DNA from 3 places in the Pseudonocardia sp. OZ21 genome. Region 1 is predicted to be linked to each of the others. Evidence: riboswitches for the same ligand, from Rfam matches in the RefSeq annotation. Region 1 holds a riboswitch; each other region holds the start of a gene.
What was found. Region 1 has a riboswitch for S-adenosylmethionine ahead of AC5L35_RS34915 (aminotransferase class V-fold PLP-dependent enzyme). Riboswitches for the same ligand answer to the same signal wherever they lie in the genome.
Positions count from the first base shown of each region.

Region 1 (6,795 bases):
TGTCTGCGGGGTCATGCGACGGGCTACCCGCAGACGCAGCGCCACTAACGCTGTGCTCCCCCCGCGTCACCCGGGCGGCGCTGGGCGCTCCCCGGTGCGGTGGCGGTCGACACGTCGGCGTTTCGGCATGCGGGTGAGGGGTATCTGCCCCACTCGTCCGCATCGTGCGGATGTTCTCTTTCGCACAGATCGGAGGAGCCGATGTCCGGCTCAACCACCACCCCGCGAACACGTCATCCGGTCCAGCTCGCCGCCATGGTCATCAGCGTGGTCTTCCTGCTGGTCGGAGTGCTCGGCTTCATCCCCGGCGTGACCACGAACTACGACCAGCTCGGCTTCGCCGGGCACGAGTCCACCGCCCTGCTGCTCGGTCTGTTCATGGTCTCGGTGCTGCACAACCTCGTGCACCTGGCGTTCGGAGTCGTCGGTCTGGGGATGGCCCGCACGACCACCGGCGCCCGGAACTACCTGGTCGGCGGCGGCGTCGTCTATGCCGTCCTGTGGCTCTACGGCCTGCTGATCGACCACGGCGGCAGCGCGAACTTCGTGCCCGTCAACAACGCGGACAACTGGCTGCACCTCGTGCTCGCCATCGCCATGATCGGCCTGGGCGTCCTGCTCGGGCGCGATCTCAGGGCCACCGCCACCCGGTGACGCCGGGCGCGCCGATCTTCCCTGGACCGGCGTGACACGCCACGATCGTGCACAGCACTGATCGGGTACACCGGGACGGGGGGGACGAAACCGGTTCGCCCTGGTGAGGCGGGGGGTCCTCGGATCGGAGGGCGCGCCGAGGCCGGCACAGCGTGCGGGTGCGTCGTCGGCGTGCCCCGCGACGACGATACGGTCGACCGGTTACCCGCCACCGGACGTCGGGTCGTGAGTCCTGACCTGGAGGCGGAACGAGGTCGGGGCCGAGCGTGGAGAGCGAGGATCATGGATCAGGACCCCCCCGGGCACGTCGAGTTCGTGCACCGGAGCTGGCCTGCCGACCCGGAACAGCTGGTCCTGATCCGACGGGAGCTGGGCAGCTGGCTCGCCCCGCTCGCGTTGACCGAGGACGAGGTCGCCGACGTCGTGCTCGCGGTGGACGAGGCGGCCGCCAACGCGGTGCGGCACGCCTACGGCCCCGACGAGTCCGGCGCGGTCGAGCTGACCCTGTGGACCGAGCCGGGCACGCTCAGCATCGAGGTGGTCGACCACGGGAGCTGGCGCCCGCCCGTCGAGCAGTCGGCGCAGGGTGGCCACGGCATCCCGCTGATGAACCGGATGTCGGAGTCCGTGCTCATCCACTTCGACGGCCGGGGGAGCCGGGTGCTGCTCCGCCACCGCATCCCGCACGCCGAGCCGGCGGCGTCCCAGCCTCCCGAGCTGTCGGTCGCCCCGCCTGCCGGGCCGCCGGTGTCGCAGCCTGCCGAGCCTTCCGAGCTGTCGGTCGCCGAAGCCGAGGGGTCGGGGACCACCGGATCGGCGAGGCATCGGCTCCCGGACGAATCGGCCCCGTGAATCCGTGCACGGCTGCCCGGGCGGGGGTACCCCTGGCTCATGGCCCCCGATGAGCCCCGTCGCCAGCGTTCCGACTACGAACGTGGCCTGCCCGGGTACCACGACCCCACCTCCGGGGTGGGCGGTGCGGCACCTGCCCGGAGCGCGCTGACGCTGCGCGCCGTGCTTGCGGTGTTCGGGCTCGTCTTCGCCGGCGGAGCGGCGTGGCTGGGGTTCGCCGCCGGGCTTCCGGTGCTGGGGTGGGTGATGGTCGTGGTGGCCGTCATCGCTCTCGGCGACCTCGCGGTGGTGCTGTACCGGAAGCGTCGGGGGGAGCCCGGCTAGTGCCGCCGCACTAGGGGGTGGGGTGGGAGGTGAGGTAGCCGCCCATCCGCGTGAAGTACTCCGTGGCCGCGACGTCCTGGCCGTCGTCGGTGCGGACCCGGTGGACCACCAGGCCCGGGTTGCGCCCGTGCCGCGCGTCGGCGCCCGTCACCACCACGACCCCGCCGGCACCGTCGCGGACGAAGATGCGTCCGGGTGTCCCGCCGTACGGAGTGTCGGTGACGCCCGCGGCGAGCACCCGCAGCCGGGTGCTCCCGTGGAAGCAGTACGCGTTGGGGTAGGGGTCCACCTGCGCGCGCACCAGGTTGGCGATGTCCCTCGCGGGCCAGCTCCAGTCGATCCGGTTGTCCTCGTCGCTGCGGCGGTGGAAGTAGCTCGCTCGGCTGCGGTCCTGCGGCTGCCAGTCGGTGCGCCCGGTGGCCAGTTGCTCCAGCGCGTCCACGGTGATCGGCCCGAACATGGCCAGGGTGCGCTCGAACAGGTCCACCACGGTGTCGTCGGCGCCGACCGGGGTGGCCCACTGCGCGACGATGTCCCCGGCGTCGAACTCGCCGTTCATCATGTGCGCGGTGACCCCGACCTCCGGCTCACCGTTGATCAGCGCCCAGTTCAGCGGCGCGAAGCCCGCGTAGGCGGGCAGCAACGCGTCGTGCACGTTGAGCGTGCCGAGCCGGGGGAGCGAGAAGACGGTGGGCGACAGCCACGTGCGCCAGTTGGCCACCACCATCGCGTCGGCGCGCGCGGCCCGCACCCGCTCGACGACCTCCTCGTCGTCGGCGCGGTTGCGCACCAGCACCGGGATGCCGTGCTTGGCGGCGAGCTCGGCCACCGAGTCGTTGAAGATCGTCTCGTACGGGTTGTCGCTCTCCGGGTGCGTGACGACCAGTGGGACGTCGTGCCCGGCCGCAAGCACCGCGTCCAACGTCCGGTGGCCCCACGTCATGTAGCCGAACACGACGACGCGCATCCAGCGCTCCCTCCCCCTGGGACAGATGATCGAGGAGGAGGATAACGGTAAGTTAGGTATGCCTGTCCAACTTCACCGTGGCGGCCGGGTTCGAGGACGTCAGATCTCGCGCTCAGTCGGAACTGCAGGCGGAGGCACCGGTCCCGAGCACCAGGGCGCCGATGACACCGAGCGGATCGTGGTCGCGCGGGTCCGGCGTGGGCACCCACCGCCCGTCGACCACTCCGTACGTCCAGCGGGCGCCACACGTCGTGAGCTGCCGCAGCGCCGCCACCAGCCGGTCCACGTGCTCCTCCGTGGTGCTGATCCCGATGCTCGCACGCAGCGCCTCACCGCTCTCCCCGCAGAGCTTGAGCAGCAGGGGGTGGGCGCAGAAGCGCCCGTCGCGGACGCCGATCCCGTGCTCGGCGGACAGGTAGGCAGCGACCAGACCGGCGGGCCGGTCCGGGAGGGTGAAGCTGTGGACGGCGACCCGGTCGGTGCTGTCGGGCCAGATCCGCAGCGTCCGAAGGCCGGGCACCGTGGCCAGCCCGGCCGCGAGCCGTTCCGACAGCGCCTTCTCGTGCGCGTGGGCGGCCCCGTCGAGCAGCGGTGCGAGCGTGCGGCAGGCCTGCGCGAGCGCCGCTGCACCGACCACGTTGGGGGTGCCGCCCTCGTGGCGGTGGGGCGCGGCCGCCCAGACCGTGCGGTCGATCCGCACCTCCCGCACCGCGCCGCCGCCCGCGAGGTACGGCGTGCCCTCGTCGAGCCAGTCACGCCTGCCGACGATCGCGCCCGCGCCGTAGGGCGCGTAGAGCTTGTGGCCCGACAGCGCCACGTAGTCGATGCCGGTGGCCGCGAGGTCGATCCGCCGGTGCGGTGCGAGCTGGGCCGCGTCCACCACGATCCGGGCGCCCGCCCGGTGCGCGATGTCGACGAGGCGCGCCAGCGGCAGCGTCTCACCGGTCACGTTGGACGCCCCGGTGACCGCCAGCAGCGCCACCGGCGCCGACGCCAGCGCGGCCTCCAGGTCGGCGAGGGTCTGCTCCACGGTCTCGGCCACCCGCAGCACGCGGTGGGAGCCCGACTTCCACGGCAGCTGGTTCGCGTGGTGCTCCACGTCCAGACAGAGGACCGCGCCCGGGACGCAACCGGCGAGCAGGTTCAGCGCGTCGGTGGTGTTGCGCGTGAACACCACCACGTCGTCGCCGCGCGCCCCGACGAACTCGCCGACCGTGACGCGCGCCGACTCCAGCAGCGCGGTGCTCACCTGGGACGCGTAACCGGCACCGCGGTGCACCGACGCGTAGTACGGCAACAGCTCGGCGACGTGGGCGGCCACGGACTGCAGCGCCGGTGCGCTGGCGGCGAGGTCGAGGTTCGCGTAGGTGATGTTCCCGCCGGTGACCAGCGGCACCTGGAGGTCGGCTCCCACCACGTCGGGCAGGGCGGCGGCGCGGGCGGCATCGGAACGGGCGAGCACGAGCGTCATGGCGGTCTCCTGGGGAAGGGGACCCGGCATCGCAGGCGGGTCCGCGCTTGCCACCGGACACCCCGCCCGGCAGCCTGGTCGTCACCCGGAGCACCCCGCCGCGGAGGAGGGTTGCCGGCCAGCGAGCCGGGGCTTGACGCTGGCACTCATGACCTGGCGTGGACGTTACGACGGCCGCCGACCGATCGTCAAGCCGCCCTCCCGGCCGCCTGCCGGGACCGCTGCCCGCCACGGGAGGTCGGTGCGGGCAGCGGCGGGGCTCGGCGGTGGGACGAGCCGCCACCGCTCGCCCGCGGCCTGAGCGCGCCGCCGCTCGGCCTCGACGACCTGACGGATCCCGATCTCCGCAGTGCCGCGGGCGGGGTCGTGCCGGCAGCGCTTCACCCACCCGCCATCACGGCTCCGACGTGCGGAGACTCCGATCTCAGAAGCGCTCCCGCATCCATCCGGAGACGAGCTCGAGCACCTCCGGCGACACGGTCGTCTCGATCGTCGAGTACTCGGTGATCGCGCCTGTGGCGGCCGGCTGCATGAGGTGGTTCAGCGCCGGGAACGTCCGGATCGTCGTGTCGGGATCGCCGGCGAGCAGCGTCCGCAGCGCCGGCTCGCTCTGCGTCGGCGGCACCTGGAGATCCTTGCCACCGTAGAACGCCAGCACCGGCACCCGCAGCGCCCGCAGCGCGGGGGCGGGGTCGTAGGTGAGGACGGCGCGGTAGGCCGGGGTGGCGGGCAGTTGCGCCTCGGTCTCCTCCGGCGTCGGGCGCTGGTCCTCCGGCAGAGCCGCGGTCTGCGCGCTGACCCGGTCCCTGGCGAGCTGCCGGGCCCTGTCGTAGTCCCCGGCCCGCAGCATCCCGCTGAGCTTGCGCACGTAGTCGATCTGGGCCTGGACCTGCTCCGGCGGGGCGCCCGCCTGCTGGAAGAGCAAGCGGTTCTGCAGGACGAGCACCTCCTCGCCCGAGACGGCGGGGGCCGCCATCAGCATGACGAACGCCACACCGGCGCCCGGCTGCTGTGCCACCAGCGGGGCGAGGTAGCCGCCTTCGCTGTGCCCGAACAGCCCGATCCGCGTGGGATCGATCTCGGGGCGGCTGCGCAGGAACGCGAGCCCGGCGAGCGCATCGCCGGTCAGGTCCTCGTAGCTCGCCTGCTGCAGATCGCCGGTCGAGCCCCCCACGCCCCGGTCGTCCACCCGCAGCACGGCGTACCCGGCGCGCGTGAGCGTGTCGGCGAGCAGCAGGAACGGCCGGTGTCCGGCGATGGTCTCGTCGCGGTCCTGCGCGCCGCTCCCGGTGATCATCAGGACGGTGGCGAAGGGTCCACCGGCGGACGGCAGGGTGAGCGTCCCGGCCATGGTCAGGTCGCCGCTCGGGTACGTCACCTCCTCGCTGCGGTACGGGAAGGGCGGCTTCGGCTCCTGCGGTCGGCCCGGAGTGGGCAGGGCGCCGCGGGACAGCGTGAACGGGACGGTCTGGCCGCCCTGGCTGTAGCTCCCGCTGATCGTCCCGGCGGCGCTCAGCGTGCCGTCGAACGTGGCCCCGCCCGGGACGTCGGGCAGCCGGAACGTGACCGCCTGGCCGTCGAGCCGCACGTCGTGCAGTGCGAGGGCGCGCAGTCCCTGGGCCGGGAGGTCGAAGGTGCCGCCGTCGCCCGCCAGGCTCACCCCGAACTGCAGCGGCGCCCCGGGGGTCTGGATGCTGCCGTGCCAGTCACCGCTGATGTCCGGCGGTGTCTCCGCCGCGGGCGCGGAACATGCGGCGAGGAACAGCACCGCGATGAGCCCGAAGATCGTCCGTCGCATCCGCACACCGTAGTGACGGCCCGGACCACCGGATTCATCGGCGCAGGAGGCACCGATCGGACGGCCGGGAGCGACGCCCCGAAACCCCCGGAGTGACCGTTCTCACCGCGTTTCGTGCAGCGCGAGCGAGCGCGACGGACCATGGTCTATCGGTGAGCACGGAGACGCGCCCCGGCGTGGGGGAGCGGGGTCGGCTGCGGTTGCTGCAGCTGGCTGCCTTGACCAGCACGGTCGACCGCTTCGCCATCGCCCCCCTCCTCGTGGTGATCGGTCTCGACATGAAGGCGCCCCTGTCGGCCGTCGCCGGCGTCGCGAGCGCGTACTTCCTGGCCTACGGCCTCATGCAGCCCGTGTGGGGCATGATCAGCGACCGCATCGGGCGGGTCCGGGTGATGCGCCTGTCGCTGCTCGGCGCGGCACTCGCGGGCGTCGGCTCGGTGCTCGCCCCCAACCTCCTGGTCCTGGGCCTGACGCGCACCGTCGCAGGCGGCTGCTTCGCCGCGCTCATCCCGTCCACGCTCGTGTACGTCGGTGACATGTGGCCGGCCGCCGTGCGCCAGCGCCCGCTGTCGGACGTCCTGGCCGCGTCCTCGCTGGGCATCGCGGTCGCCACGGCAGGCGCCGGGTTGCTCGCCGACCTGATCCACTGGCGTGCCGTGCCGGCCGTGACGGGCGTGGCCGCCGCCCTGCTCTGGATCGCGCTGGCCCGGCTCCCGGAGCCGGACCGCC
Region 1 is NZ_JCADBN010000026.1:683-7,477, reverse strand. It holds gene AC5L35_RS34935 (DUF4383 domain-containing protein) at 202-654, shown strand; gene AC5L35_RS34930 (ATP-binding protein) at 937-1,506, shown strand; gene AC5L35_RS34925 (DUF6343 family protein) at 1,546-1,830, shown strand; gene AC5L35_RS34920 (methionyl-tRNA formyltransferase) at 1,841-2,797, opposite strand; gene AC5L35_RS34915 (aminotransferase class V-fold PLP-dependent enzyme) at 2,910-4,268, opposite strand; SAM riboswitch class IV at 4,307-4,422, opposite strand; gene AC5L35_RS34910 (alpha/beta hydrolase family protein) at 4,693-6,066, opposite strand; gene AC5L35_RS34905 (MFS transporter) at 6,219-6,795, shown strand, end outside.

Region 2 (11,135 bases), on a different contig from region 1:
CACTGGCCGCCCCGCTGCTCGCTGCTCTGGCGGGCCAGGACCCGTACACCTACGACATCACGGCGCTGGACCCCGCCACCGGGGTGCCGGCGGGTGTGCTCGGTGGGGTGAGTGCGGCGCACTGGTTCGGTGTCGAGCCGCTCACCGGGCGGGATCTGTTCTCGATCGTCGCCTACGGGGCGCGCACGTCGTTCCTGATCGGGACCGTCTCGACCGTGATCGCCACGGTGGTGGGGGTGCTGCTCGGGGTCAGCGCCGCCTACCGCGGTGGCTGGGTGGACCGGTTGGTGGTCCGGATCGCGGACGTGCTGCTGGGGTTCCCCTCGCTCGTCTTCATGATCGCTCTCGGAGCGATCGCACCGGCGTCGTTCCCGCGGCCCCTGCTGCTCGTGCTGATCATCGGCTTCTTCGGCTGGCCACGGGTGGCGCGCATCGTGCGCGCCGAGACGCTGTCACTGAAGCAACGCAAGTTCGTCTCGGCCGCACGTTCGCTGGGGGCGCCGCCCTGGCACGTCCTCACCGTGGAGCTGCTGCCCAACCTGTGGGCGTCGATCGTCGTGGTGTTCACGCTCAGCATCCCGGCGAACATCGGGTTGGAGGCGGCGCTGTCCTTCCTCGGCGTGGGCGTTCCCCCGCCGACGCCGAGCTGGGGCAGATCGATCTCCGACGCGATCGGCTGGGTCGCCACCGACCCGATGTTCCTGATCTTCCCCGGAGCGGCACTGTTCCTCGCCACCTGGGCGTTCAACGTGCTCGGTGACGGTCTGCGTGATGCGGTCGACCCGCGGTCGGGGCGCCGGATCTGATGGCACTGCTGAGGTTCGTCGCGGGTCGCGTGCTGTCCATGGTGCTGGTGCTGGTGGTGGTCAGCCTCGCCACCTACGCGGTCTTCTACCTGCTGCCGTCCGATCCGGCATTCCTGTCCTGCGGCAAGCCGTGCACCCCGGGGAACCTCGCGATCGCGCGGCAGTACATGGGCTTCGACCAGCCGTGGTTCCTGCAGTACCTGTCGTTCCTCGCGGCCATCCTGGTCGGGCGCACGTACGGCTCCGGCCCGACCGCCATCCACTGCGACGCACCGTGCTTCGGGTACTCCTTCCAACAGAACGCCCCGGTGAGCGAGCTGATCGCCAGCCGGGTGCCGGTGACGTTCTCGCTGGCCATCGGGGCGGCCGTGATCTGGCTGTGCGTCGGGGTCGGCACCGGCGTGGTGTCTGCTCTGCACCGCGGACGGCCGCTGGACCGGCTGCTGATGGCCGGGTCCGTTGCCGGGGTTTCCGCGCCGACGTACCTGGTGGGGCTGCTGGGGATCCTGCTGTTCGGGTTCACGCTCGACGTGGTGCCGGTCAGCGGGTACGTCCCGTTCACCGAGAGCCCGGTCGACTGGGCGTGGCACCTCGTGCTGCCGTGGCTCGTGCTGGCGTTCCTGCACGCCGCGCTCTACGCCCGGCTCACCCGCAACCAGATGCTGAACGTCCTGGGCGAGGACTTCATCCGCACGGCCAGGGCGAAGGGCGTTCGAGAGTCCAGCGTGATCCGGCGGCACGCGCTGCGCAACGTCGCCCTGCCGGTGGTGACGATCTTCGGTCTGGACCTCGGTTCGCTGCTCGGAGGTGCGGTCATCACCGAGCGCGTGTTCTCGATGCCCGGGCTGGGCGGCCTGCTCATCGACGCCGTCCAGCAGCTCGACCTGCCGCTGCTGCTGGGCTACACGGTCTTCGCCACCTTCCTCATCGTCGTCGCCAACACCGCGGTCGACCTGCTCTACGGCCTGCTCGACCCCCGGGCGCGGCTGGTTCGTTCGTGATCATCGACAAGGAGAACTTCATGGACCGGCGGTCATTCCTACGACTCGTTGCGACGGCAGGCGCGGTCAGTGGGGCCGGTGCATTGCTCGCGGCCTGCAACGCGAACGAGCGCAGCTCCGGTGCCGCCGCCGCGTCCGCCGCCCCTGCGGTCGGTGGCACGCTCTACGTCCTCCAGGACGGCGCCACCAACTCGTTCGACCCGGCGAAGAGCCAGAGCCTCGCCATCACCTCGCTGGCCCTCGTGCACCGCAGGCTGACCAGCTGGGACATCCGGCCCGGTGTCACCGCCGCGGTGGTACCGGACCTGGCCACCGACACCGGCACGCCCAGCGACGGCGGGGCGACCTGGACGTTCACGCTCAAGGACGGGCTGAAGTTCTCCGACGGCTCCCCGATCACCAGCGCGGACGTCAAGTGGGGGGTCGAGCGGTCCTTCTCGCCGTCGTTCTCGCAGGGCCTGACCTACCACAAGGCGCTGCTCGTCGGGGGGGCCGACTACCGCGGCCCGTTCGAGGGGCAGGGGCTCAGCTCGATCGAGACCCCCGACGAGAAGACGATCGTCTTCCGGCTGGCCCGCCCCTACGGCGACTGGACGTGGATCGCCAGCACCCCGGCCTTCGCCCCGGTGCCGCGCACCACCGGCGCCGAGGCCAACTACGGCGAGCATCCCGTCGGCTCCGGCCCGTACGAGGTGCAGTCCTACCAGCAGGGCGTGGGAGCCACCCTGGTGCGCAACCCGAACTGGGACAAGGCGACCGACCAGGTCCGCGCGGGGCTGCCCGACCAGGTCGTCTTCCAGTTCTCCCAGGACCGGACGGTGATCTCCCAGCGGCTCGCCGCCGACAGCGGCGACGACCGCTTCGCCTTCGGAGCGTCGTTCGTCGCGGCCGCCACCCTGGCCCAGCTGGAGAGCAACCCGGCCGTCAAGCAGCGGGTGGTCACCTCGAACGCCGGCGCGCTGGCCATGCTGGTGCTGAACACCCAGAAGGGCCCGCTGGCCGATCCCGCGGTGCGCACGGCGTTCCAGTACGCGGTGGACCGCAGCGCCTTCCAGGTGGCGTCCGCCGGCTCGGCCGCCCTCGCCGGTGAGGTTGCCACCACCTTGATCACGCCCGGCATCGCGGGCCGGGAGACCTACGACCTCTACCCGACGCAGCCGGCCGGCGATCCGGAGAAGGCCAAGCAGATGCTCGCGGCCGCCGGCCATCCCGATGGCCTGCCCGCTCTGAGCCTGCTGGTGAGCACCTCCAACGGCGGGGCGGACCGGGCACAGGCGCTCGGCGCCGCACTCGCCAGGGCAGGCATCCAGGTGTCGATCCGGCCGCTGGACTCCGACGCGTTCAACGCGGAGGTCACGGGCGCGGAGGCGAACTACGACCTGGCCTACTTCAGCTGGCAGCCCGACTTCCCGAGCCCGAACGGCAACATCCAGCCGCTCTTCGCGTCCGGCGAGATCGGCAACGGCGGCTACAACATCTCCCGGTACTCCAACGCCGAGGTGGACGCCATGATCGCCGATGCGCAGGCCACGGTGGACCCGGTCGAGGCCGGACGCAAGTGGGCCGCGGTGGACCGCCGGATCATGCAGGACAGCCCCGTCGTGCCACTGATCTACACGCGCAACTCGTTCCTGCGCGGCTCCAAGGTGGGCAACTTCTTCGTGGCCGACTTCCCGGCCTATCCCAACTACCTCAAGGCGGGCATCACGCCGTGACCGCGCTTCCCTTGCTGGAGGTGCGGGAGATCTCGGTGTCCTTCGGCTCCGCAGGCCGGTCGACCCCCGCCGTGACGGAGGTCAGCTACTCGGTGGGAACCGGCGAGGTGGTGGCCGTCGTCGGTGAGTCGGGCTCGGGGAAGACGGTCACCGCGATGTCCCTGCTCGGGCTGCTGCCGGACACCGCCACGGTGTCCGGCTCGGCGCTGCTGCGCGGACGTGAGCTGATCGCCCTCGACGCGGAGCAGTTGCGGACCGTCCGTGGCAACGAGGTCGGCTTCGTCTTCCAGGAGCCGATGAGCGCGTTGAACCCGGTGCTGAGCATCGGCGCCCAGGTGCTCGAGGCGATCACGACCCATCGTTCGCTGACGCGGGCGGCGGCCCGTCAGCGCATGCTCGAGCTACTGGCGCTGGTCGGGCTGCCCGACCCGGAGCGGAAGGCCCGTTCCTATCCCCATGAGCTGTCGGGCGGTCAGCTGCAACGGGTGGTGATCGCCATCGCGATCGCCAACGAGCCCGCCCTGCTCATCGCCGACGAGCCCACCACCGCGCTCGACGTGACCGTGCAGGCCGAGATCCTCGACCTCCTGCGCGGCCTGCGTGACCGGCTCGGCATCGGGATCCTGCTCATCACCCACGACATGGGCGTGGTCGCCGACCTCGCCGACCGGGTCGTCGTGATGCGGGCGGGCCGGGTGGTGGAGGAGGCGAGCGTCGCGCAGTTGTTCGCGGCGCCCCGTGAGGAGTACACCCGCCACCTGCTCGACGCCGTGGTGTCCCTGCCCACCGCACCGCTGGTCCCCGCGCCGGTCGTCGTCGACGAGCCCGCGCCGGTGCCGGATCGGACCGCCGCTCCGGAGGAAGGCACCGGCATCCTGACCGTGGACGACCTGCGGGTGACCTACCGTGGGCGGTTCGACGTGCCGGCCGTGGAGGGGGTGAGCCTGCACGTCGGCGCCGGAGAGGTGTTCGGACTCGTCGGCGAGTCCGGTTCGGGCAAGAGCACGATCGCCTCGGCCATCACCGGCCTGGTGCGTCCCGAGGGGGGCACGATCCGGCTCTCCGGCGACGACCTCGCCGCGCTGCGTGGCAAGGCCCTGCGGCGTGCCCGCGGCCGGATCGGCATGGTCTTCCAGGATCCCGCGTCGTCGTTGAACCCGCGAGCCACCATCGGCGACAGCGTCGCCGAGCCGCTACGCCTGCACACCTGCCTGCACGGCAGCGAGCTGAGCCGCCGGGTGGATGACCTGCTCGACGCCGCGCAGCTTCCGACCTCGACACGCGACCGGTTCCCGCACGAGCTCTCCGGTGGCCAACGTCAACGGGTCGGCATCGCCAGGTCGATCGCGTTGAACCCCGACCTCCTGATCGCCGACGAGCCCACCAGCTCCCTCGACGTCTCCGTGCAGGCCCGGATCCTCGACCTGTTCCGGGACCTGCAGGAACAGCTGAAGTTCGCGTGTCTGTTCATCTCGCACGACCTCGCCGTGATCGGCGCACTCGCGGCCCGGGTCGGCGTCATGCACCGCGGGCGGATCGTCGAGCAGGGGAGCGCCGTCCAGGTGCTGCAGGCGCCACGCCACCGCTACACCCAGCGGCTCCTCGCGTCGGCCCCCGTGGCCGACCCCACCGAACAGCAGCGCAGGCGCAAGGTCTGGCACACGATCCGGGACGCGCAGCCGGAGGAAGCGGCCCCCAGCGCCTCGTGACGGAGCTGGGGGCCGCCCCGGCCTCAGAGTCCGCGCGCCGCCAGCGCCTCGCGCACGGCCTTGCTGGTGGAGGGCACCGTGGCCGAGGGGCCGATCTGGCCGGCGACCGCGTCGAGGGTCTTGAGCCCGTCGCCGGTGATCAGCAGCACGGTCTCGGCGTCCGGGTCGAGCTTGCCCGACTCGACGAGCTTCTTCGCGGTGGCCACCGTGACGCCGCCCGCGGTCTCGGCGAAGACGCCCTCGGTGCGGGCGAGCAGCCGGATCCCGTCGACCACCTCGGCGTCGCTGACGTGCGCCACGGCCCCGCCGGTGCGGCGCACCGCGTCGAGGACGTAGGGGCCGTCGGCCGGGTTACCGATCGCGAGCGAGCGGGCGATCGTGTCCGGGCGCACCGGCTGCACGACGTCGTGCCCGTCCTCGAAGGCCTTGGCCACGGGGGAGCAGCCGGTGGCCTGCGCCCCGAACACGCGGTAGGGCGTGGGCTCCACCAGGCCCAGCTTGCCGAGCTCGGTGAAACCCTTGTCGACCTTGGTGAGCTGCGACCCCGACGCCACGGGCACCACGATCTGCTCCGGCAGCCGCCAGCCGAGCTGCTCGGCCACCTCGTAGCCCAGCGTCTTGGAGCCCTCGGCGTAGTACGGCCGCACGTTGACGTTGACGAACGCCCAGTCCTCGTGCTCGGCGGCGAGCTCGGTGGCCAACCGGTTGACGTCGTCGTAGTTGCCGTCGACGGCGAGCAGGGTGCCGTCGTACACGGCGGTGGTGAGCACCTTCGCCTGCTCGAGCGACGACGGGATGAGCACGACCGAGTCCCACCCGGCGCGGGCCGCGGCGGCGGCCACGGCGTTGGCGAGGTTGCCCGTGGACGGGCAGGCGAGCACCGAGAACCCGAGCTCGCGGGCGGCGGCGAGCGCCACGGCCACCACGCGGTCCTTGAACGAGTGGGTCGGGTTGCCGGTGTCGTCCTTCACCCAGAGGTTGCGCAGCCCCAGAGCGGCGCCCAGCCGGTCGGCCTTGATCAGGCGGGTGAGACCGGGCTCGGTGTTGGGGTGCTCCTGCACGGTGGACGGCACGGGCAGCAGCTGCCGGTAGCGCCAGATCGACTTCGGGCCGGCCTCGATGGACTCGCGGGTGACGGTGCCGAAGTCGTAGTCGACCTCGAGCGGGCCGAAGCACTGCGGGCAGGCGAACTCGGCCGCGAGCGGGATCTGGTGGCCACACTCACGACAGGAGAGGGCGCGTGCGGGCCCGAGGTCGTAGGCGGCGGTGGATCCGTCGCCGTCGGGACGCGTGGAGGCAGTCAGAGTCATCGAAAGATCTCCTCATCTTCCCCGCACCATGCGGGTCGGAATTGGCACCGTGATCGAGCGCGGATGCGCATCGCCGGTTGCCGGGGCTTCGCCGGGCCGTTCCCTCTGCCCCTCTGGATGAGCCATGTGAAGTTGTTCCGCGGCTGGTCGAGCAGCCGTCAGATGTCAGCCACGTTACGTCACGATCCACTGCCCCCCAAGTCCTGTCCGGATTCTGGGAGCCGGGTCACGCAATGTCGGTGGCGTGCGCGAGCATGGACGTCATGTCCGCGCCCCCTCCGCCCGCGCCGCTGCGCCTCATCCTCGGCGAGGAGGAGCTGCTGGTGGAGCGGGCGGTCGAGCAGGTCGTCGCGGAGGTGCGGGCCGGTGAGCCCGGCGCCGAGCTGCGGCGCTACCGGGCCGCCGACCTCACCCCGGTCGACCTCGCCGACAACCTGAGCCCGTCGCTGTTCGCCGAGGGCCGGGTCATCGTCCTGCAGGCCGCCCACGAGGTGGGCAAGGAGCTCGCCACGGCGATCGTCGAACAGTCGGCCGACCCGGCCGAGGGCATCGTCCTGGTCGTGCTGCACGCGGGGGGCGCCCGCAACAAGGGGCTGGCCGACGCGCTGCGCAAGGGCGGCGCCGTCGTCACCACGTGCAACCGGATCACCCGCTTCGAGGAGCGGGCCGACTTCGTACGCTCCGAGGTGCGACGGGCCGGTGGGCGCATCGCTCCCGCCGCGGTGGGCGTCCTGATCGAAGCGGTCGGGTCCGACCTACGGGAGCTCGCTGCCGCGGCGGGCCAGCTCGTGGCCGACACCGGGGGCACCGTCGACGAGCAGGCGGTGCGCCGCTACCACCGGGGCCGCGCGGAGGCGTCCGGTTTCGCGGTGGCCGACAAGGTGATGGCGGGCGACCGGGCCGGGGCGCTGGAGGCGTTGCGGTGGGCGCTCGTGCTCGGGGTGGCGCCCGTGCTGGTGGCCGACGCGCTGGCCGACGGGGTGCGCACCCTGGCCAGGGTGGGTGCGGCCGGCCGGGGCGATCCCAACCGGCTCGCGGGCACCCTGGGGATGCCGCCGTGGAAGGTGCGCAAGGCGCAGGCCCAGGTACGGGCGTGGCAGCCCGAGTCGCTCGCGATCGCGTTCGACGCAGCGGCCGAGGTGAACGCCGACGTCAAGGGAGCGGCAGCCGACGCGGGGTACGCGCTGGAACGCGCGGTACTGCGGATCTGCGCGGCACGCGAGTCACGCTGAGCGGTGCCGGAGGGCGGGCGCCGTGACACAACACAACGGCGCTGCCCCCGAGAGGGCAGCGCCGTGTGGGCTGGAGGTGTGGCCTCGTCAGAGCGCGTCGACGCGCTTGGACAGCGACGACTTGCGGTTGGCAGCCTGGTTCTTGTGGATGACGCCCTTGCTGGCCGCCTTGTCGAGCGCACGGGCTGCGGCGCGCTGCAGCTCGGTGGCCTTCTCGGTGTCGCCGGCCTCCGCAGCCTCGCGGAAACGCCGCACGGCGGTGCGAACGGCGGACTTGACCGACTTGTTGCGCTGGCGGCGCTTCTCGTTGGTCTTGACCCGCTTGATCTGGGACTTGATGTTGGCCACGCGAATGCCTCGAGTTCTTCTTCGCCTTGTTCCGGTCCGCACCGGCGGCGGGGGATCCTGCGTTCACGCCGGGCGCTCAGCGGTCCATGTTACAGCCCGGCGGGGACCGTCGGAAATCGGCCCGGTCCAGCAGTTCCCGCGGTCCGCCTAGGGTGATCGCATGACGGTGGTTCTGGTGCACGGCAACCCGGAGACCGAGGCCTTGTGGGACCCGCTGAGCGAGCGGCTCACCGCACGCGGCTACGACGATCAGGTGCGGCTCTCACCGCCCGGGTTCGGGGCCCCGGTGCCCCCGGGGTGGACAGCGACGGTCGACGAGTACCGCGACTGGCTGGTGGCCGAGCTGGAGGGCATCGGGCGCCCCGTCGACCTGGTCGGTCACGACTGGGGCGGCGGGCACGTGCTCAACGTCGCGATGACCCGGCCCGACCTGCTGCGCAGCTGGTGCTCCGACGTCGTGGGGCTCTTCGATCCGGACTACGTGTGGCACGACCTCGCGCAGGACTGGCAGACCCCCGGCGTCGGTGAGGCGGCGATCGAGGAGCGGCTCGACACCCCCGTGGACAAGGTGGTGGAGAACCTGGCCGAGCGCGGCATGGCTCCCGCGGTCGCCCAGCGCATCGCGCCCGCCTTCGACGTGACGATGGGCGAGTGCATCCTCGCGCTGTACCGCTCCGCGGCGCAGCCGGTGCTGGCGCGGCTCGGGGTGGGGCTGGAGGCCGCGGCGGCCCGTCCCGGGCTCTCGGTGGTGGCGACGGAGGACCACTTCGTGGGAACGATCGAGCAGCGCCACCGCGCCGCGGTGCGAGCGGGTGCCCGCGAGGAGACGCTCGACGGGCTCGGGCACTGGTGGATGACCCAGGATCCCGACCGCGGGGCAGCGATGCTCGCCCGGTTCCTGGACTCCGTCTGATCCCTGGTCCGTGACACCGTCGTGCCGCCGGTGACGGCAGCTACTCGGGCGGGGCGGCGGCAGCGCTCGACGTCACGGAGGACATGACACGGCCGGCGTGAACGGCGCCGGTGACCACGGTGTTGCCGCCGGAGTGCTTGGCGCGGTACATGGCGGCGTCCGCGGCGGCGAGCGCCACCTCGGGCTCGCCGTCGAGCGGGGCGCGGACCACCCCGACCGACATGGTGACGCCGGCGGCGACATCGGCGGGCAGTGCCGCCACGGCGTCGGTGGCGCGTTGCAGCGCCGCCCGTGCCTCCGGGAGCGGCGTGGCCGGCATGACCACGACGAACTCGTCGCCGCCGTACCGGGCCACGAGGTCCTGGGAGCGCAGGATGGTGCGCAGGCACGTGGCGACCTCGCGCAGTACGGCGTCGCCCGCGGCGTGCGAGCGGGCATCGTTGACGTCCTTGAACCGGTCGAGGTCGATCAGGGCGACGGCACACGGCTGGAGCGCCGGTGTGGTGGTGGCCTCGACGAGCCGCATGTCCAGCGCCCGCCGGTTCGGCAGCCCGGTGAGTGGGTCCTGCAGGGCCTGGGCCGCGACCGCGCCGTGCTCGCGGGCCAACCGGTGGTGCTCGGAGTGGCTGCGCAGCGCGGTGAGGCGCGCCTCGCGCAGGGCCCACAGCTCGGCCTCGAGCGCCTCGGCGTAGCTCGCGAGCGCGTCGGAGCGCCGCGGGGCACCGTTGGCGAGCTCGTCCATCCTCGCGAACTCCCGGTGCAGGGCGAGAGCGAGCACGGCGTCCGGGGTGGACATGCGCAGCTCGTGGTGCAGCGGCGCGAGTGCCGCCGCCGCGTCGCCCGGTCCGCCTGCGGCGAGCAGGCAGCGTGCCGTGGCGATGGCGAGCATGATGCGGTCCTCGGTGAAGTTGGTCATCGGCTCGAGCGCGACGAGCATCTCCAGGTGCTCCGGCGCCGGCTGCTTCAGGGAGTACGCCGCGCCGATGATCGAGCACTCCTCGATGGCCTCGGTTCCGCCTTCGGGCAGGCCGTGCGCGGCGGCCCAGAGCCGGGCGGCGGTGTGCGCGGTCTGTGCGGCGCCGACGAAGCGGGTGGCGGCGGCCGCGTCGCGTCCGCCGCGCTCGAGGCGCAACGCCCACGACAGCTGCAGCCGTACGCGGTTGAGCTGGAGCACGAGACGATCCATCACCGACGCGCCGCCCTCGGACACGGTGATCGCCCGCTGTGACACCTCGTCGGCCAGCTCGTGCGAGCCGAGCTTGAGCAGCACGAGGACCAACCCGTTGAGACTCCGCGAGAGCAGTCGCGACCATTCGGCGGGGTCCTCGTGGGGCTCCGGGGCGGTGAGCTCGGTGAGGATGGCGTGGGCGACGGCGGTGTCGGTGAGCGCGTTCTCCCCCTGGTGGAAGACGGCGGTGCGGTGTGCGCGGAGGGTGGCGGCCTCGCCGAGCCTGCGCGGATCGTCATCGAGCTCGGCGAGCTCGGTGTACTCCAGCAGCAGAGCCTCGACCTCGGTCTCGACCGTCTCCGCGTCGGGGTGGCCCGGTGCGGTGCGGATGGGGTCGAGGATGCGCACCAGGATGCACATCCGGAGCAGCTCGGACACGAGTGGGGACGGGCGGTGCCTGCGGGCGTGGGCGAGCAGCTCGTCCATGCCGACCCGGGCGGCCACCGCGCCCGCGGAGGTGCCCCGCTGCTGCCAGCGGAACTTGTCGGTGGCCCGGACCAGGATCTGCTGGTCGGTCAGCCGGCACGCGTCCTGTGCGCAGCAGCAGCTCGGCTCACCCTCCACGAGCACGCACTCGCTCGGGACAGCGAGCGCCGAGGAGGAGCGCGGTGTCACGGGTCGCCCCCTGCGAAGGCCGTCGGGCAGCTCGGACCGGACGCCGAGGCTGGGGCCCGACGGTCGGACCGCGGAGCTCCGTCTCGGCCCTGGGTCTCCACGATCTGGTCATGGTGACATGAGATGCACCCCGGTGGGGAGGCCGGTTTTCGGCGAAGTGTCCGTCCCGCTGACGGTGATCACCCGCCCCGTCCGGCGCATTGCGGAGCCGTAATGCTGTGTGCAGCGCGTCCCCACAGCAGTACGGCTCCACAGTGC
Region 2 is NZ_JCADBN010000011.1:30,823-41,957, reverse strand. It holds gene AC5L35_RS24040 (ABC transporter permease) at 1-806, shown strand, start outside; gene AC5L35_RS24035 (ABC transporter permease) at 806-1,807, shown strand; gene AC5L35_RS24030 (ABC transporter substrate-binding protein) at 1,828-3,522, shown strand; gene AC5L35_RS24025 (ABC transporter ATP-binding protein) at 3,519-5,231, shown strand; gene thrC (threonine synthase) at 5,255-6,541, opposite strand; SAM riboswitch class I at 6,551-6,665, opposite strand; gene holA (DNA polymerase III subunit delta) at 6,805-7,773, shown strand; gene rpsT (30S ribosomal protein S20) at 7,861-8,121, opposite strand; gene AC5L35_RS24005 (alpha/beta fold hydrolase) at 8,282-9,034, shown strand; gene AC5L35_RS24000 (GGDEF domain-containing protein) at 9,075-10,877, opposite strand.
Region 2: another riboswitch for S-adenosylmethionine. It lies ahead of thrC (threonine synthase); the one in region 1 lies ahead of AC5L35_RS34915 (aminotransferase class V-fold PLP-dependent enzyme).

Region 3 (11,135 bases), on a different contig from region 1:
TCGTTCCGAACCGTCCGCCGATCTTGCGTCCGAGCCGCGGTCGCCCCGGACCTGCACTCGGGCGGTGGGCAACACCCCGTGGCTCGACCCTCGATCGAGGGAGGGTCGGTTATAGTCCGCCACAGCAGATCCGGTGCGCCGCGAGGAGGGCACGATCACGACCGGCAGCGAGCGGGAAGGGCGTGCTGGTCGTCGACGGAGCCAGGAGTCGCACCACGCGATCCTCGCCGCCACACGCGAGCTCCTCGAGGAGGTCGGCTACTTCCGGCTGACGGTGGAAGGCGTGGCGGCCAGGGCCGGCGTCGGGAAGACCACCGTCTACCGGTGGTGGCCGTCGAAGAGTGCGCTCGTGCTCGAGGCCGTGGACGCCGGCGCGGCGGAGCAGCCGCAGCCCACGGGTGACATCCGGGCCGACGCCCGTGCCGCCATGGAGGCGATGCGCCTGGACCTGCGGGCCCCGCTGGCCACCACCCTCCTCGCGCTGGCCGGCGATCTGCTGCAGGACTCCCCGGGCGGTGCCGGTCCGGTGGACCTGTTCCAGGCCGGCCGAGAGGCCTTCGAGAAGATGATCGAGGGTGCGGCCGAGCGCGGTGACCTGCCCGCCGACATCGACGCCGGGCTCCTTCAGGACATCTACGCCGGCACGCTTCTCTACCGCGTGCTGTGCCGTCGGTCGACCGAGCACGTCGTGGACCGGCTTCTCGGCCTTCTCCTCGACGGCGAGCTGCCCCGGCGCGTCTCGGAGACCGGATCCGTCTGAACTCCCGGCAACGTTATTTCCTGCCGAGTGGACGACGTTGCACGTGCTGTTTCTTCCGCCTATCGTCACGGTTCCGGGCCGAAAATTCGCCCGGCACCCCAGCCCCCGGTGAATTGTAGATCGGCGATCTCCGGAAGTGGGGCGATTCCTGTGCCGGTACCTGACGCACGTCCGGGGCTCGTCGCGGCGCCCGACCTGGTCGGGATCGTCCTCCGCGCCGGTGGCGGCCTGGTCGACCATGTGCTCTGTGCGGTCCGTGACGACAATGCCGACGTCGAACTGCAGGTCGTCGACCACGGGGAACGCGTGCAGGTCTGGGCTCATGGGACGCTGCGGGTGAACGCGGCCACCCTCGCGTGGCACGCCGGCCGTCCCTTCGGGACCGCGGAACTGCAGTCGATGATCGTGTCCTGTCAAGGAACGCTCGACGTCAGCGGTGATCGTATGACGCTGATTTCGGAGAGTCGCCGAAGTGCGCGGCGCGAACGTTTTTCTCTCCGCTCTTGAGCTTTGGCGTCACGATGCGCGGGCGCGGTCGCAGAAAGTGAATATTCCTTCCGCCGCTCGGGTGGTCGAAACCTGACTGGCTGATGGTCGTACGGGTTGAGATACGGTACGTTTCGTATATAGAACGACGCCGGGCCCCAGGTCCTCGGGTGGTTCACCGTGATCGAGCGCTTCTGCGCCGACACACCGGCATCCACTACTCCGATCCATCCCATCTTCTCCCACGTTGCCGTGCCGAAGTCACCGGCAAGGTGGGTGTCCGACCGAGGCCATCGGTGGGCCGGGGTGGTGACGCCCGGGCGGACCGTGCTTCTGGAGGCCAGCCGATGAAGATCGTGGTGACCGGTGGGGCGGGCTTCGTCGGAGCCAACCTCTGCCGCCTACTGACCAGGCAGGCCGATGTGGAGGTCGTCGTGGTCGACGATCTCAGCTCCGGGCGGCTCGACCACCTGCACGGCGTGCCCGTCGACGTCCGGGTGGCGTCGATCCTCCAGGAGGAGGCGCTGCGGAGGGCGTGCGACGGCGCCTCGTCGATCGTCCATCTCGCGGCCGCGGTGCCCGAGGCCGATGGTGCCGTGCGGCGCTGCCACGACGTCAACGTGACGGGCACCCTCGCCGTACTCGACGTCGCCAGGGAAGTCGACGCCCAGGTGGTTCTCGCGTCCTCGAGTTCCGTGTACGGGCACAACCCCACCCTGCCCAGGTCGGAGGATCTGGTCTGCCTCCCCGCTACTCCGTTCGCGGCCGGGAAGCTGGCGGCGGAGTCCTACGCGTTCGCCTACCGGTCCTGGTACGGGCTGCGGTGCACGGCGTTCCGCTTCTCCACGACCTACGGCCCGTGGCAGTACCCGGACCGCGCGCTCCCGGCCGTCGTACCGGCGCTCGTCGCCGCCGCGCTGCGGGGGGACCCACTGATCGTCCACGGTGACGGCGAGCAGAGCCGGGAGCTCACCTTCGTCGAGTCCGCCGTGGAGGTCCTCGCGCGCAGTGCGCTGCAGCGCTCCTCGGACGGAGCGGTGAACCTGGCGGTCGGCACCCCCACCACGATCAACGAGCTCATCGCGGTGCTGTCCGACCTGCTCGGCCGGCGGCTCGCCGTCGAACACCGCGCGGCCCGTAGCGGGGAGGTCCGCCACTGCGCGTCGTCCGCAGCCCGGGTGCAGCGGCTGTTCCCCGGTGTCAGGAGACTGCCGATCGAGGAGGGCCTCGTTCGCACGATCGTCTGGATGGAGAGCCAGGCGGGGGTCAGCGGAGCTTGGCGCCGTACACCTTCTCGACGGTCAGCGCCATCAGCACCCTGCGGTCGGACACCATGACCGACCGGTACTCGTCCCAGTTCGGGTGCTCGCCCGCGGCCTTGCGGTAGTAGTCCACCAACGCCTGGACCTCGGCGCCGTCCGGGTCGGTTCCCGGGCCGGTGAGGGTGGCCGTGCCCTCGGCGGTGGCCCAGGCCCAGCCGTCCGAGCTGGTGACCTCGAGCGCGGCCCGTGGGTCCCGGCGCAGGTTCGCCGTCTTGGCGCGCCCGTCGGTCATCGACACGTAGAGGACACCGGCGTCCCGGTCGTACAACGGCGTGACGGGGGAGAGCTGGGGGCGGCCGTCCGACTTGATCGTCGCGAGGACCCCGAGGCGGGCATCGGCGAGCAGCGTGTGCGGGTCGAATTGTCCGGTCGTCATGCTCGGCAAACCCACCACCGGAGGCCGGCTATTCCTGATCACGCACAGCGTTGCACGTGATCAGCTCATGGTCGTCCATCCAGAGCGGCCGAGGGACCTGGCTCGTCGAAGCCGCAGCAACCCCGTACCTCACGGTGCCGGGTGCTGACGCCAGGATCGATGTCGCTGATCCACCCCGGCCTTTCGGCCACCCGTTCCGGGGGTCCCTGCCGTCCGGTGTCGTGAGAGGACAGTCATGGCAGCGATCCCGTACGTCCCGGCGCTGCTGTTCCACCGCGGCGACTACGGGCTCGTTCTTCCGCGGCCCCGTGAGGAGGCCGGGTGAGCCACTGGTAGATCACGGTATGATGACATATCACCAAAATACTTCAACGTTCATGCGTTCCCGTCTAGGTTCTCCGGTGCCGAGCCCGGCGTCGCCGGGCTGTTCACTCGGGAGTCTTGATGAACGTCGTCGCCTGGATCCTGCAGATCGTGCTCGCCGTCGCCTTCCTGGGCTCGGGCGTGATGAAGGTCGTGCGTCCGAAGCCGGCACTGGTGTCCGCAGGCATGGGCTACGCGGAGGACTTCTCCGGCGGCGCGATCAAGGCCATCGGTGCGCTCGAGATCGTCGGGGCGATCGGCCTGATCCTGCCCTGGGTCCTGGACGTCGCTCCGGTCCTCACACCGATCGCGGCGGTCGGGCTCGCGCTCGTGATGGCGGGCGCCGTGGTCGTCCACGTCCGCCGCAAGGAGCAGTTCGTCCCGGCGCTGGTGCTGGGCGTGCTGTCCCTCGTGCTCGCCGTCCTCCGCTTCGCCTCCTGACCCCCACGCTCAGGGTGGGGTGAGGGCACCGTCGAGCATGCGGGCGAGGGTCTCGGTGAGGACGTCCACGCCGGAACAGAGGTCCTCGTCGCGGGTGAACTCCGCCTCGGCGTGGGAGATGCCCTCGACGCTCGGGATGAACAGCATGACGGTGGGGACGACGTCCTTCATGTTGGTGGAGTCGTGGCCCGCCCGGGTGCGCACGATCATGGACGAGACGCCGAGGTCCTCGGCCACCGTGCGCGCCAGTTCCACCCCCTCCGGCTGGTAGAGGTGGCCCTTCCAGGTGTGGGCGAACCGGCGCTCGATCTCGACGTCGGCCTTCACCTCGATCTCGGCGAACTGCCGGCGGAGCAGGGCGTCCGCCTCCGCGAGCAGGTCGTCCGACGGCGAGCGGAGGTCGAGGTGCATGTGCACCTCGCGGGCGACGACCACGGGGGAGTTGGGCAACACGGTCAGCTGCCCGCACGAGGTGTGCAGCTCCTCGCCGAACCGGTCGGCGAGCTCCCGTACCGCGACCACGGCGAGCGCCGCGCCGTACAGGGCGTCCCGACGGTCGGCCATTGCGGTGGCGCCGGTGTGGGCCTGGGACCCGATGACCGCGATCTCGTACTTGTTCGCGGCCCACGTCGCGTCGACGAGCCCGAGCGTGGTGCCGGTCTTGTCGAGCTCGCGGCCCTGCTCGATGTGGATCTCCGCGTAGGAGCACACCTCCCGGGAGGTGCCGAAGACGTCCGTCTCGCCCAGGCCGTCGATCGCCTCGAGCGCGTCGCGGACCGTCACGCCCGCGGCGTCGGGGGTGTCGAGGGCGGTCGCCAGGGGCATGGCTCCGGTGAACACCGCACTGCCCATCATCGAGGGCTTGAAGCGGCTGCCCTCCTCGTTGAACCAGTTCACGACGCCGATGTTGAACCGCGGCGTCTCACCCGAGTCGCGGTAGTGGACGCGCAGGCGGTCGGCGGCATGCGCCGCGGCCAGCACGCCGTAGGCGCCGTCGAAGCGGCCGCCCCTCGGCTGGCTGTCGAGGTGTGAACCGGCGAGGACGAAGGGCGCGCCGGGTACGAACTCGTAGAGGCCGAACATGTTGCCGACCCGGTCGTGCACGACGGTGAACCCGCGCTCGGTCAGCCACGCCGCGAGCCAGGCACGGCTGCGGCCGTCCTCCGGGGTGGCGGCCTGGCGCTCGACGCCCCCTGCCGCGGTGGCCCCGATGGCCGAGAGGTCGACGAAGTCGGCGAGCAGCCGGGCATCGGCGCCCGGGTGGGGGGGCACGCGGGGGAAGCCGGCCGCAGCATCGGTCGTGGTCATGAACGCTCCTCGGTCCGCACGGAGAAGGCCTCTTTCCGGCAACCCCATCCAACACGTGCCGGCATGACCGATCCTGTACGAGTGATCGGATTTCTGGGTACGGGCCGGATGGGTCTGCCGATGGTCGCCAACCTGGTACGAGCGGGCCACGTGGTCGTGGCCCACGACCTACGGCCGGAGCTGGAGGCGAAGGTCGTGGCGTGCGGGGCGCGGTGGGTCGGCACGGTGGCCGAGGCCGCTGCGGCAGCCGACGTCCTGATCACGATGTTGCCCGGTCCTCCCGAGGTGGTGGAGGCGATGACGGGTGCGGGCGGCGCCCTCCGGGCGCTGCCCGCCGGTGCCACGTGGATCGACATGACCAGCAGCGCGGCCGCTTCGGCCGGGCCGATCCGGGTGCAGGCCCTCGCCCGTGGCGTCGATGTCCTCGAGGCGCCGGTCGGCGGTGGTGTCCCCGCCGCCGAGGACGGGTCACTGAAGCTGTTCGTGGGGGGAGAGATCGAGGTCCTCGAACGGCACCGCTCGGTGCTCGAGGCCGTCGGTGATCCGCAGCGCATCGTCCACGTCGGTGGCCACGGCGCCGGGTACACGACGAAGCTGCTGGTCAACCTGTTGTGGTTCGGTCAGGCCGTGGCCACCGCGGAGGCTCTTCTGATCGGCAAGCGCGCCGGGATCGACCTGGGTGTACTGCGGAGCGCGGTGGCCGACAGCGCGGCGGCCACCGACTTCGTCCGGCGTGATCTCGATGCTCTGTTCGCCGGTGACTACATGGCCTCCTTCGGCCTGGACCGGTGTTGCGAGGAGCTCGCGAACGTGACGGCCCAGGCGCGGGAGTACGGGTTGCCGGTCGAGCTGTCGGATCTCGTCACCCGGATCCATCAGCGCGCGCTCGCCCGTTACGGACCTGTCGACGGCGAGCTGCTGGCCGTGGCCCTGCTGGAGCACGAGGCCGGACTCGAGCTGCGGTGAGAGCCGGACGTCAGGGGGCGTCCGTCTCGGGGGCGAGCATCCACACGGCGACGTAGATGACCACGCCCGAACCCGCACCGAGCAGCGTGAGGGCGACCAGCCCGATGCGCAGCAGGGTGGCGTCCATGTTCAGGCTCTCGGCCAGCCCTCCGCAGACCCCGCCGATCATGCGGTCGGTGCGGCTGCGGCGCAGGCGGAAGCTCGGCTTGGCCGTGGGCGGCACAGTGTCCGACGGCGGCGGGACGGCCTGCTCGGAGAACGGCGACACGGGCGGCTCGACGCCGGCATCGGAGGGCACTCGGGACGTGGTGTCGGTCGTCGTATCCATGTCCACGACTCTGCCGGGAGCCGGTCCGCGGCACCTCCGGGTGAGCCCTGGAAACGACCCCGGCCGGACCCTGACCGGCGTGCCGGGGTGATCACGGTCAGGCGTGCGAACCCAGTGCCGTCAACGGCGACGGCATGACCTGCCGCATCCACTCGAGCTGGCGTCGGCCGTGCACGGCGTCGCCCCCTTCGTGCCCGTTGAAGGGGTACACCTCGATCGACGTGGCCGGACGCCGCGGTGCCCTGCTCCCGTAATGGTTGTAGGCGGCGAAGACGGTGGAGGGCGGGCACACCGCGTCCCTCAGCGCGACGGAGAACTGGGCCGGAGCCGTCGCCCGCCGGGCGAAGTTGACCCCGTCCACATAGGAGAGTGTCTGCAACGCGGTGTCGACCGCATCGCGGTGGACCGACAGGTACTCCATCACCTCTCGCCAGGGTCCCTGTTCGGTGAGCTCGAGGGCGCGCTCCGCGTGGCAGAGGAAGGGCACGTTCGCCTGGACCGCCGACAGATCGGGTACGAGACCGCCGACGGCGATGGCGAGGCCTCCGCCCTGGCTGTTGCCGAGCACGGCCACGCGGTCGGTGTCGACGCCGGGCAGTTCGCGCACCGCGTCGACGGCCCGGACCGCGTCGGTGATGAGACGGCGGTAGTAGTAGTCGGCGGGGTCGAGGATCCCGCGGGAGAGAAACCCCGGCGCGGCGGGCGCGGAACCGACCGGGTCCGGGGTGTCGCCTCCCGAGCCGTACTGGCTGCCCTGGCCGCGGCTGTCCATCACCAGGTGCGCGTAGCCCGCTCCCACCCACGCCAGCCGCTCGTGGGGGAGTCCGCGTCCCCGTCCGTAGCCGACGTACTCGACGACGGCGGGGAGCGGCTGGTCGCCGTCCACGCCGTGGCCCGCCGCCGGACGGGAGAACCACGCCTCGATCGGCTGGCCGTCGAACCCCGCGAAGGTGACGTCCCAGGTGTCGACGAGCACGAGCCCGGTGTCGACCCGATCGACGGCGAGAACGGCGGGAGTGTGCCGGGCCTGGTCCAGGGTCGAGGCCCACCACGCGTCGAAGTCGGCGGGTTCCCTGACGTCGGGCAGGTAGTGCTCGAGCTGGGCCACCGGGAGGTCGAACTGTGCCATGCGCGTCCTCGTCCTCGGAGTCGCGGTCAGGAGCCAGTAGAGCACACACGCTTGCAGAAAACTACGGACAGTGACTTCGTGCAGCTCACAGGCGCCATGTCCGCGACCACCGTTATGCCTGGCGGACAGTGTTTCTGCGGTGTTTGTGCAAACGATGCAGAGTTGCAGAGGATCATCAGCACCGCGAGGCTCGCCGGAGCCGTGCAGACAGGACAGGAGAGCCATGAGCGCTGGCCACGTCGCCAGGCCGCCCACCCCCATGATCGACCCGTGCTGGCTCGGGCCTGCCACCACCGCGTTGCTGCGCGGGCGGCATGTGAGCCTGCTGGGGGCCGGACCGGTCGCGGACACCCTGCGCCAGGAGTTGGAGACGGCGGTCGGGCCCGCCGGCACGGTCGGTGGCGACCCGACGGGCGAACCGGCGCTCGTGCTCGCCCGTCGCGATCTGCTGGCCGGCGCCACCACCCCCCTCAGCGGTCCCTTGCGTCGTGCCGTCGACGCGGCAGCGGGGCTGGGCGAGGAGGGCTTCGCCCTCGTCGGCGACGGCCGCTCCGCCGCCGTGGTGGCCACCGGAGAGCGCGGGCTGCTGTACGGGTACTTCCACCTGCTGAGGAGGGCGGGCTCGGCCGACGTGCTGCCCACGCTGGACGTGGTGCAGGAACCGGCTCTGCCCCTCCGGATGATCAACCAGTGGGACAACCCGAGCGCCAGGGACCACCTGGGCAGCGTCGAACGCGGCTACGCAGGCGACTCGATCTTCTTCCGTGACGGGCGGATGGTGGACGACCGCCGCCGCATCGCCGACTACGCACGCCTGCTGGCCTCCGTCGGCATCAACGCGGTGTCGATCAACAACGTCAACGTGCATCCGGCAGCGGTGCGCCTGCTGACCGACGGCCTTCCCGACGTGGCCGACGTCGCCCGCATCTTCCGGGGCTTCGGGATCTCCACCTACCTCAGCGTCAACTTCGCCGCCCCGCTCGTTCTCGGTGACCTGCCGACCGCCGACCCGTGCGACGCATCGGTGGTGGCGTGGTGGGGGGGCGTGGCCGAGCGCATCCACCACGAGATCCCCGACTTCGGCGGGTTCGTGGTGAAGGCCAACTCCGAGGGCCGACCGGGCCCCTTCGACTACGGCCGGGACCACGTCGACGGGGCCAACCTCCTGGCGGGTGCACTGGCGCCCTTCGGCGGCAGGGTGTTCTGGCGCTGCTTCGTCTACGACCACCGGCAGGACTGGCGCGACCGCAGCACCGACCGGGCCCGCGCCGCCCACGACCACTTCGCGTCGCTCGACGGCCGCTTCGCCGACAACGTGGTGCTGCAGGTGAAGTGCGGGCCGATGGACTTCCAGGTGCGCGAGCCCGTCTCCCCGCTGGCCCTGGCCATGACGCGGACGAACACGGTGGTGGAGTTCCAGATCACCCAGGAGTACACCGGCCAGCAGGTCGACCTGTGCTGCCTGCTGCCGCAGTGGCAGGAGTTCCTCGCCTTCGACGTCAGCGGTGAGGGGGGCGACACCCTCGCCTCGGCACTGGCCCGCCGCGGCGCGGCGCGGGCGTCCTCGGGTGTCTGTGCCGTGTCCAACATCGGCGACGACGCGAACTGGACCGGGCACAAGCTCGCGCAGGCCAACCTCTACGGGTTCGGCCGGCTCGCGTGGGACCCGGCACTGTCGCCGCGCGAGATCCTGGACGAGTGGGTCGCGCTGACCTTCCCGGACGCGGCCGACCTGCACGAGACCCTGGTCGAGATCCAGATGGGGTCCTGGAGCACCTACGAGATGTACACCGCCCCGCTCGGTGTCGGATGGATGGTCACGCCGCACACGCACTACGGGCCGGCCATCGACGGCTACGAGTACTCGAAGTGGGGCACCTACCACTTCGCCGACCGCGACGGCCTCGGCGTGGATCGGAGTGTGGCCACCGGCACCGGCTTCTCAGGGCAGTACCCGACGGCGTGGGCGGAGCGCTACGAGCACCTCGAGACCTGCCCCGACGAACTGCTGCTGTTCTTCCACCACGTGCCGTACACGCACCTGTTGCACACCGGCGAGTCCGTCATCCAGCACATCTACGACACGCATGTCGACGGAGCCGAGCGCGTGGTGGCCGTGCGTGACCTGTGGCGCTCGCTGGAGGGCCGCCTGGACGCCGTCTCCTGGACGAACGTCATGGAACGGCTGGAGCGGCAGGTGGACTCCGCCCGGGAGTGGCGCGACCAGGTCAACACCTACTTCTTCCGCAAGTCCGGCATCCCCGACCGGCACGGGCGCGTCATCCACTGAGCCGGCGGCGCTCCCGTCAGCGGGCCGGGGTGGCGGTGAGGTAGGCCTTGGCGACCCCGACCGCGGGGCCCGAACTGCCCGCCCCGACGGCGAGCACGGCGAAGGCGAGGTCGCCGCGCGTGCCGATGAACCAGCCGTGGGAGTGGACGCCGTCGCCGTACTGGGCGGTGCCGGTCTTGCCTCTCGTGTCGGACACCCCGGCGAGCTGGGTGGCGGATCCGCCGGTCACGGTCTCGCGCATCATGGCGGCGAGCTGGGTGCGCAGGTTCTCGGGGAGCGCCTCCGGAGCAGTCGCGGTGGTTCCCGGCCGATCCTGGATCAGGGTGGGGTGGGGAGTGCGGCCCGCGGCGGCGGTGGCGGCGACCAGCGCCATCCCGAACGGGCTGGCCACGACCCGGCCCTGGCCGATCGACTCCTCGACCTGGTCGGCGGGGGAGACGGGCTCCGGGACACGGCCGGTCACCGTGGTCATGCCGGGCACGTCCCAGTCGGGCCCGAGGCCGAACAGCGCGGCCGTGCTGCTGAACGCGGTGGGATCGAGGCCGACGCCGAGACGGGCGAACGTGGTGTTGCAGGAGTGGGCGAAGGCGGTGTGGAGCGGGACGGTGCCGAGGTCGAACTGGTCGTCGTTGGGGATCTGGCGCCCCTGCACGTTCTCGGTCCCGGGGCACGGCAGCACGGTGTCGGGCGTGGCCAGGCCGGCCCGCAGTGCGGCGGTGGCGGTGACGACCTTGAACGTGGAGCCCGGCGGGTAGAGACCGGTCAGCGCGATCGGGCCCTCGGCGTCGGCGGCCTCGTTCTGGGCCACCGCGAGCACCTCCCCGGTGGACGGGCGGATCGCCACGAGCGCTGCCGCGTCGTCGAGCCCGTTCACGGCGTTCTGGGCCGCGGTCTGGGCGTCGAGATCCAGGGTCAGGCGCACGTCGGACGCCGGTCGGGGGTCCTCCCCGGCGAGGCGGGTCCGGAGGGTGCCGTCCGCGGTGACCGTGCCGACCTGCCAGCCCGCTCCGGCGTCCTCCGGCTGTTCCTGGGCCAGCTGGGACAGGGCGGGGGAGCGCACGCCCCGCTCGGTGAGGCGCCGCTGCTGGGACGAGAACACGATGCCCGGAATTGCCTGCAGCGCCTGCTCGACGCGCGCCGCGTCGTCCTCGCGCAGGGTGATCAGGGTGGTCGGGCCGGTCGTCCCGGACGCGAGGACCGCGCGGAGCGACGCGCGGGTGACGTCGGGGTCCACGCGGGCGAGCACCGGCGCGACGGCGTTCAGGGTGGCGTCGAGGTCCTGGGTGCGGGCGGGATCGAGCCGGACCAGCGTCACCGTCTGCGTCCTGACGAGCGGGAGGCCGTTGCGGTCGACGACGCGAGCGGC
Region 3 is NZ_JCADBN010000018.1:98,528-109,662, reverse strand. It holds gene AC5L35_RS31410 (TetR/AcrR family transcriptional regulator) at 134-760, shown strand; gene AC5L35_RS31405 (MmoB/DmpM family protein) at 788-1,267, shown strand; gene AC5L35_RS31400 (NAD-dependent epimerase/dehydratase family protein) at 1,594-2,583, shown strand; gene AC5L35_RS31395 (PPOX class F420-dependent oxidoreductase) at 2,513-2,944, opposite strand; SAM riboswitch class I at 3,017-3,106, shown strand; gene AC5L35_RS31390 (DoxX family protein) at 3,389-3,748, shown strand; gene AC5L35_RS31385 (M20 family metallo-hydrolase) at 3,758-5,056, opposite strand; gene AC5L35_RS31380 (NAD(P)-dependent oxidoreductase) at 5,138-6,022, shown strand; gene AC5L35_RS31375 (PspC domain-containing protein) at 6,033-6,350, opposite strand; gene AC5L35_RS31370 (acetylxylan esterase) at 6,448-7,479, opposite strand; gene AC5L35_RS31365 (alpha-glucuronidase) at 7,703-9,769, shown strand; gene AC5L35_RS31360 (penicillin-binding transpeptidase domain-containing protein) at 9,786-11,135, opposite strand, start outside.
Region 3: another riboswitch for S-adenosylmethionine. It lies ahead of AC5L35_RS31390 (DoxX family protein); the one in region 1 lies ahead of AC5L35_RS34915 (aminotransferase class V-fold PLP-dependent enzyme).